Regions from separate parts of the Bacillus cereus group sp. Bce041 genome, predicted to be linked through region 2. Evidence: a T-box and tRNA genes for the amino acid it is inferred to sense, from the RefSeq annotation. Region 2 holds a T-box; the other regions hold tRNA genes.

Region 1 (2,160 bases), 920 kb from region 2:
TTTTTTCATGGTAATTTCCCCTCTCTATTGTTCACATATATTTTTTTATAATTGTTTAAGTAATTAATTAAAATACTAATTTAATGTTGTTTAACTTCTTTACATTCATATTGTAGCACGTATTATTGTGAATTACTTCACAAATTATGACCTATTTGTGAACTTTTTCACATAGAGTGTAAAGTTATTGGAATAGGTGTGGAATCCATTTCAATGGAGGCGTTTTCTTTAGATTGTGAAAGGGATTTTCTTGTGTTTTTTGTCGGTAAGTGAAATTACACCGGCGATTTTTAGAATATATCGACCGTAACTCAAATTATATCAGCGATTATTAAAATTTATCGATCGTAACTCAAATTATATCAGCGATTTTTGCAATATATCGACTTACCGACAAAACTCGACAATACTGACAACATAAAAAAACTGTCTTCAGTAGATCACAGCTATTGAGAGAAAGCAACTTCTTCTATATATTATTTATTTTCCACAGTAGCTCCCAGATGCATTTTTCATCGGTTTCTCCAAGTGTAGGAGGCTACAGCCATACAGCTGGGGTAAAAGTTCAAGTTGAAGTTAATTCCTTCATATTCATACAGGTCCAAATAATTAACATGATTGTATTTACGGCTCTCTATGTACCCAACTGCAACAGCGAATACTTCATATTTCTTCTATTGCATAAAAAAGCAGACTATCCAAAGTCCATTTTTATACAACAAAAAAGAGATAGCAGATTATGCTATCTCTTTTAGTATGACCCGTACGGGATTCGAACCCGTGTTACCGCCGTGAAAGGGCGGTGTCTTAACCACTTGACCAACGGGCCAGTTCTGGCAGAGAAGAAGGGATTCGAACCCTCGCACCGCGTTCGCGATCTACTCCCTTAGCAGGGGAGCCCCTTGAGCCACTTGGGTACTTCTCTATAAATATGGCTCCGCAGGTAGGACTCGAACCTACGACCGATCGGTTAACAGCCGATAGCTCTACCACTGAGCTACTGCGGAACAATTATGGTGGGCCTAAATGGACTCGAACCATCGACCTCACGCTTATCAGGCGTGCGCTCTAACCAGCTGAGCTATAGGCCCATAATTGAAAAGCGGGTGAAGAGAATCGAACTCTCGACCAGAGCTTGGAAGGCTCTTGTTTTACCACTAAACTACACCCGCATTAAATTGTAAATGGTGAGCCATGAAGGACTCGAACCTTCGACCCTCTGATTAAAAGTCAGATGCTCTACCAACTGAGCTAATGGCTCATTTTGAAAGTGGTGCCGACTAGAGGACTTGAACCCCCAACCTACTGATTACAAGTCAGTTGCTCTACCAATTGAGCTAAGTCGGCTTGCGACTTCAAAATGGTGGCTCGGGACGGAATCGAACCGCCGACACGAGGATTTTCAGTCCTCTGCTCTACCGACTGAGCTACCGAGCCTTTATGTAAAAATGGCGGTCCCGACCGGGGTCGAACCGGCGATCTCCTGCGTGACAGGCAGGCATGTTAACCACTACACCACGGGACCATTTGGTTGCGGGGACAGGATTTGAACCTGCGACCTTCGGGTTATGAGCCCGACGAGCTACCGTGCTGCTCCACCCCGCGATGATAAAATATTTACTTTAGAAAAAATGGAGGAGGTAGAGGGATTCGAACCCCCGCGCGACTCTCGCCGCCTGTCGGTTTTCAAGACCGATCCCTTCAGCCGAACTTGGGTATACCTCCGAGATATATACGTCTAATGGTGGACCTTGTAGGACTCGAACCTACGACCGGACGGTTATGAGCCGTCTGCTCTAACCAGCTGAGCTAAAGGTCCTTTATGGTAGCGGCGGAGGGGATCGAACCCCCGACCTCACGGGTATGAACCGTACGCTCTAGCCAGCTGAGCTACACCGCCATAAATGATATTAATATAAGTGGAGCCTAGCGGGATCGAACCGCTGACCTCCTGCGTGCAAGGCAGGCGCTCTCCCAGCTGAGCTAAGGCCCCATGTTTTTTAGGGATATCGGGAAGACAGGATTTGAACCTGCGACCCCCTGGTCCCAAACCAGGTGCTCTACCAAGCTGAGCCACTTCCCGTTAATAAAAGCGCGCCCGAGAGGAGTCGAACCCCTAACCTCTTGATCCGTAGTCAAACGCTCTATCCAATTGAGCTA
Region 2 (2,160 bases):
ACAAAGAATTTGGTCGCGGATTCCGTGGCTATGATGAAGATCAAGTAAATGAGTTTCTTGATCAAATTATCAAAGATTATGAATTGGTCATTCGTGAGAAAAAAGCTTTAGAAGAAAAAGTTGCGCAGTTAGAAGGGAAGTTAGATCATTTCTCTAATATTGAAGATACGTTAAACAAATCTATCGTCGTTGCACAAGAAGCAGCGGAAGAAGTAAAACGTAATGCGCAAAAAGAAGCGAAATTAATTGTGCGTGAAGCTGAAAAGAATGCTGATCGTATTATTAACGAAGCATTAGTAAAATCAAGAAAAGTTGCTTTTGATATTGAAGAGCTAAAGAAACAAGCGAAAGTATTCCGAACTCGTTTCCGTATGTTATTAGAAACACAGCTTGAGATGTTAAACAACGATGATTGGGATAAACTAATTGAATTAGAAGACGAAGTAGATGAACTGTTGAAAAAAGAAGAAACAGTGTAAGCTTGACGTTTTTCTCATTATTACATATAATTTTAAACAACATATTTATTAAGAAAAACGAAGATAGGGATAAGTACCTTTTCAAACCTTATATAGCGAACTGAGGATGGTGTAAGCTCAGGATAAGGAGATAGTGGGAATATCACCCTGGAGTTCCGCGCTGAACAAATAGAGTAAGCGTAGGCGTGTATTCGCGTTAAGAATATAAAGAGGATTCTATACATATGTATATGATCTACTAGGGTGGTACCGCGGGAGACTTTCTCGTCCCTTTTTGGGATGAGAAGGTCTCTTTTTTATTCCGTTTTTTAAGTGTTTCTTTTATACATGTAAGGAGGAATTGAGCATGGAGTACAAAAATACATTACTGATGCCAAAAACAGAGTTCCCAATGCGTGGGAATTTACCAAAACGTGAGCCTGCAATGCAAGAAAAATGGGCTGAAATGAATATTTACGAAAAAGTACAAGAACATACAAAAGGACGTCCTTTATTTGTATTGCATGATGGACCTCCATATGCGAATGGTGACATTCATATGGGACATGCATTAAATAAAGTATTAAAAGACTTTATTGTTCGTTATAAATCAATGACTGGTTTTAGTGCGCCATATGTTCCAGGATGGGATACGCACGGTTTACCAATTGAACAAGCTTTAACAAATAAAGGTGTAAAACGTAAAGAAATGACAGTTGCTGAGTTCCGTAAGTTATGTGCAGAGTATGCATATGAACAAGTAGAACGTCAACGTGAACAATTTAAGCGTCTAGGTGTACGTGCAGATTGGGATAATCCATATATTACTTTAGAGCCAGCTTATGAAGCACAACAAATCAAAGTGTTTGGTGACATGGCGAAAAAAGGTTATATCTATAAAGGTCAAAAACCAGTTTACTGGTCTCCAACGAGTGAATCTGCTTTAGCGGAAGCTGAAATTGAATATCAAGATAAAAAATCAGCATCTATTTACGTAGCATTCCCTGTAAAAGATGGAAAGAACGTATTAGAAGGTGATGAAAAGTACATCATTTGGACAACGACACCTTGGACATTACCTGCAAACTTAGGTATTTCTGTTCACCCAGAGCTTGAATATAGCATTGTAAAAGTAAACGATGAGAAATATATCATTGCTTCTGAGCTGTTTGAGACAGTTGCAAAAACGTTAGAGTGGGAAAATGCTGAAGTTGTGAAAACAGTAAAAGGTAGCGAACTTGAGTACACAGTTGCAAAACATCCATTCTACGATCGTGATTCATTAGTTATGCTAGGAGACCACGTAACAACAGATGCAGGTACAGGTTGTGTTCATACAGCACCAGGACACGGGGAAGATGACTTCGTTGTTGGTAAAAAGTATGGATTAGAAGTACTTTGCCCAGTCGATGATAAAGGTGTATTAACAAATGAGGCACCTGGATTTGAAGGCTTATTCTATGATAAAGCTAATAAACCAATTACAGAAAAATTAGAAGAAGTAGGCGCGTTACTGAAACTAACATTCATTACACATTCATACCCACATGATTGGAGAACGAAAAAACCAATTATTTTCCGTGCGACAGCACAGTGGTTTGCATCTATTGAAGCATTCCGTAAAGAATTAATAGAAGCTGTAGCAGAAACAAAATGGGTACCAGCATGGGGAGAAACTCGTCTTCATAATATGGTTCGTGAC
Region 3 (2,160 bases), on a different contig from region 2:
ATCATCTTTTCTCTTATTAAAAATTAAGAATAACAAATTTTAAAAAAATGTCGAAATTATTAACCACATACTTATTATATAATGTCTCAGATACATCACGCTAACATATTAGTTTAATCCATATATACTAGAATAATGTATCTGAAATTTATATATAATTTAGCTCTTTATGAGTGACCATTAAACTCTCGGTTAATGAAAGTTTCAATTTACTCTGTACGCTCTGAGATTTCGCTCAAGGCAAATCCAGCTTGATCATCTGCTGATTCCCTTATAGCTAAATCTCCTAGTGCTAACATGCCAATAAGTTGACCACTATCAACTACTGGTAATCGTCTAATTTGATGCTGTGCCATTAGCTCTGTAGCTTTTTCAATAGAATCATTTGGAGAAACTGAGATAATATTTGTTGTCATTACATTTGTAATCTTATTAGATCCAGGATGTTTTTCAGCAATCCCTCGAACGACTAAATCACGATCAGTAACAAGCCCAACAACTTGCTCATTTTCAACAACAGGAATTAATCCAACCGATTCTTCCTTCATTTTTACAGCTGCCTCATATACATTGTCTAGCGGTGTACAATGTACAATATGGGTACTCATTAAGTCTCTCACTCGTGTCATTATGATTTCCTCCTTTTTATACATACCATAGCTTTTCCAAAATTCCTTTATTTATTTCTGGAAAGTAACGTAATAAAAAGGATTAACAAAATAAAAAAGAGCCAGCATAATGCTGACTCTTTTTGTATGACCCGTACGGGATTCGAACCCGTGTTACCGCCGTGAAAGGGCGGTGTCTTAACCACTTGACCAACGGGCCATGGCTCCGCAGGTAGGACTCGAACCTACGACCGATCGGTTAACAGCCGATAGCTCTACCACTGAGCTACTGCGGAATAATATATGGTGGGCCTAAATGGACTCGAACCATCGACCTCACGCTTATCAGGCGTGCGCTCTAACCAGCTGAGCTATAGGCCCATATACTTTACAGGGGCAGTAGGAATCGAACCCACACTGGAGGTTTTGGAGACCTCAGTTCTACCTTTAAACTATGCCCCTAAATGATGCCGGCTAGAGGACTTGAACCCCCAACCTACTGATTACAAGTCAGTTGCTCTACCAATTGAGCTAAGCCGGCATAAAAAAATGGTGGCTCGGGACGGAATCGAACCGCCGACACGAGGATTTTCAGTCCTCTGCTCTACCGACTGAGCTACCGAGCCAACATAAATGGCGGTCCCGACCGGGGTCGAACCGGCGATCTCCTGCGTGACAGGCAGGCATGTTAACCACTACACCACGGGACCATTTGGTTGCGGGGACAGGATTTGAACCTGCGACCTTCGGGTTATGAGCCCGACGAGCTACCGTGCTGCTCCACCCCGCGACAATATAAAGTTTTAAAAAATGGAGGAGGTAGAGGGATTCGAACCCCCGCGCGACTCTCGCCGCCTGTCGGTTTTCAAGACCGATCCCTTCAGCCGAACTTGGGTATACCTCCATGAAGGAAAAAATAAATATTTTATTATTATATGTCTAAACCATTAAAGAAAAAATGGAGGAGGTAGAGGGATTCGAACCCCCGCGCGATTCTCACCGCCTGTCGGTTTTCAAGACCGATCCCTTCAGCCGAACTTGGGTATACCTCCGAGACATATATTAAATAAAGTGGAGCCTAGCGGGATCGAACCGCTGACCTCCTGCGTGCAAGGCAGGCGCTCTCCCAGCTGAGCTAAGGCCCCGTGTTTTTTGGGAATATCGGGAAGACAGGATTTGAACCTGCGACCCCCTGGTCCCAAACCAGGTGCTCTACCAAGCTGAGCCACTTCCCGTTAATAAAAGCGCGCCCGAGAGGAGTCGAACCCCTAACCTCTTGATCCGTAGTCAAACGCTCTATCCAATTGAGCTACGGGCGCATATGGTGCCGAGGGCGGGGGTCGAACCCGCACGGTGGTCACCCACCGCAGGATTTTAAGTCCTGTGCGTCTGCCTGTTCCGCCACCCCGGCATGTCATATTGAAAATTGGAGCGGAAGACGGGATTCGAACCCGCGACCCCAACCTTGGCAAGGTTGTATTCTACCACTGAACTACTTCCGCAAGACATGTATGAGTTATTTTATTAAAAGTGCGGGTGAAGGGAGTCGAAC

What was found. A T-box is a leader RNA that pairs with one kind of tRNA and senses whether it is charged. The one in region 2 lies ahead of ileS2 (isoleucine--tRNA ligase), so its partner is inferred to be a tRNA-Ile.
Positions count from the first base shown of each region.
Region 1: it has a tRNA-Ile gene. The T-box ahead of ileS2 (isoleucine--tRNA ligase) is inferred to sense a tRNA for this amino acid. The anticodon was not compared.
Region 3: it has a tRNA-Ile gene. The T-box ahead of ileS2 (isoleucine--tRNA ligase) is inferred to sense a tRNA for this amino acid. The anticodon was not compared.

Region 1 is NZ_JBQXON010000001.1:1,112,400-1,114,559, forward strand. Features, by position in the region: gene ACUN13_RS05840 (L-lactate dehydrogenase) at 1-9, opposite strand, end outside; tRNA gene ACUN13_RS05845 (tRNA-Glu) at 758-829, opposite strand; tRNA gene ACUN13_RS05850 (tRNA-Ser) at 835-925, opposite strand; tRNA gene ACUN13_RS05855 (tRNA-Asn) at 933-1,007, opposite strand; tRNA gene ACUN13_RS05860 (tRNA-Ile) at 1,015-1,091, opposite strand; tRNA gene ACUN13_RS05865 (tRNA-Gly) at 1,102-1,172, opposite strand; tRNA gene ACUN13_RS05870 (tRNA-Lys) at 1,186-1,261, opposite strand; tRNA gene ACUN13_RS05875 (tRNA-Thr) at 1,272-1,347, opposite strand; tRNA gene ACUN13_RS05880 (tRNA-Phe) at 1,362-1,437, opposite strand; tRNA gene ACUN13_RS05885 (tRNA-Asp) at 1,450-1,525, opposite strand; tRNA gene ACUN13_RS05890 (tRNA-Met) at 1,529-1,605, opposite strand; tRNA gene ACUN13_RS05895 (tRNA-Ser) at 1,633-1,725, opposite strand; tRNA gene ACUN13_RS05900 (tRNA-Ile) at 1,743-1,819, opposite strand; tRNA gene ACUN13_RS05905 (tRNA-Met) at 1,824-1,900, opposite strand; tRNA gene ACUN13_RS05910 (tRNA-Ala) at 1,921-1,993, opposite strand; tRNA gene ACUN13_RS05915 (tRNA-Pro) at 2,010-2,083, opposite strand; tRNA gene ACUN13_RS05920 (tRNA-Arg) at 2,094-2,160, opposite strand, start outside.
Region 2 is NZ_JBQXON010000001.1:196,397-198,556, reverse strand. Features, by position in the region: gene divIVA (septum site-determining protein DivIVA) at 1-479, shown strand, start outside; T-box leader at 531-754, shown strand; gene ileS2 (isoleucine--tRNA ligase) at 826-2,160, shown strand, end outside.
Region 3 is NZ_JBQXON010000002.1:1,074,256-1,076,415, forward strand. Features, by position in the region: gene ACUN13_RS11575 (CBS domain-containing protein) at 210-629, opposite strand; tRNA gene ACUN13_RS11580 (tRNA-Glu) at 757-828, opposite strand; tRNA gene ACUN13_RS11585 (tRNA-Asn) at 830-904, opposite strand; tRNA gene ACUN13_RS11590 (tRNA-Ile) at 913-989, opposite strand; tRNA gene ACUN13_RS11595 (tRNA-Trp) at 1,000-1,070, opposite strand; tRNA gene ACUN13_RS11600 (tRNA-Thr) at 1,077-1,149, opposite strand; tRNA gene ACUN13_RS11605 (tRNA-Phe) at 1,159-1,234, opposite strand; tRNA gene ACUN13_RS11610 (tRNA-Asp) at 1,243-1,318, opposite strand; tRNA gene ACUN13_RS11615 (tRNA-Met) at 1,322-1,398, opposite strand; tRNA gene ACUN13_RS11620 (tRNA-Ser) at 1,420-1,512, opposite strand; tRNA gene ACUN13_RS11625 (tRNA-Ser) at 1,568-1,660, opposite strand; tRNA gene ACUN13_RS11630 (tRNA-Ala) at 1,681-1,753, opposite strand; tRNA gene ACUN13_RS11635 (tRNA-Pro) at 1,770-1,843, opposite strand; tRNA gene ACUN13_RS11640 (tRNA-Arg) at 1,854-1,927, opposite strand; tRNA gene ACUN13_RS11645 (tRNA-Leu) at 1,931-2,019, opposite strand; tRNA gene ACUN13_RS11650 (tRNA-Gly) at 2,036-2,110, opposite strand; tRNA gene ACUN13_RS11655 (tRNA-Leu) at 2,140-2,160, opposite strand, start outside.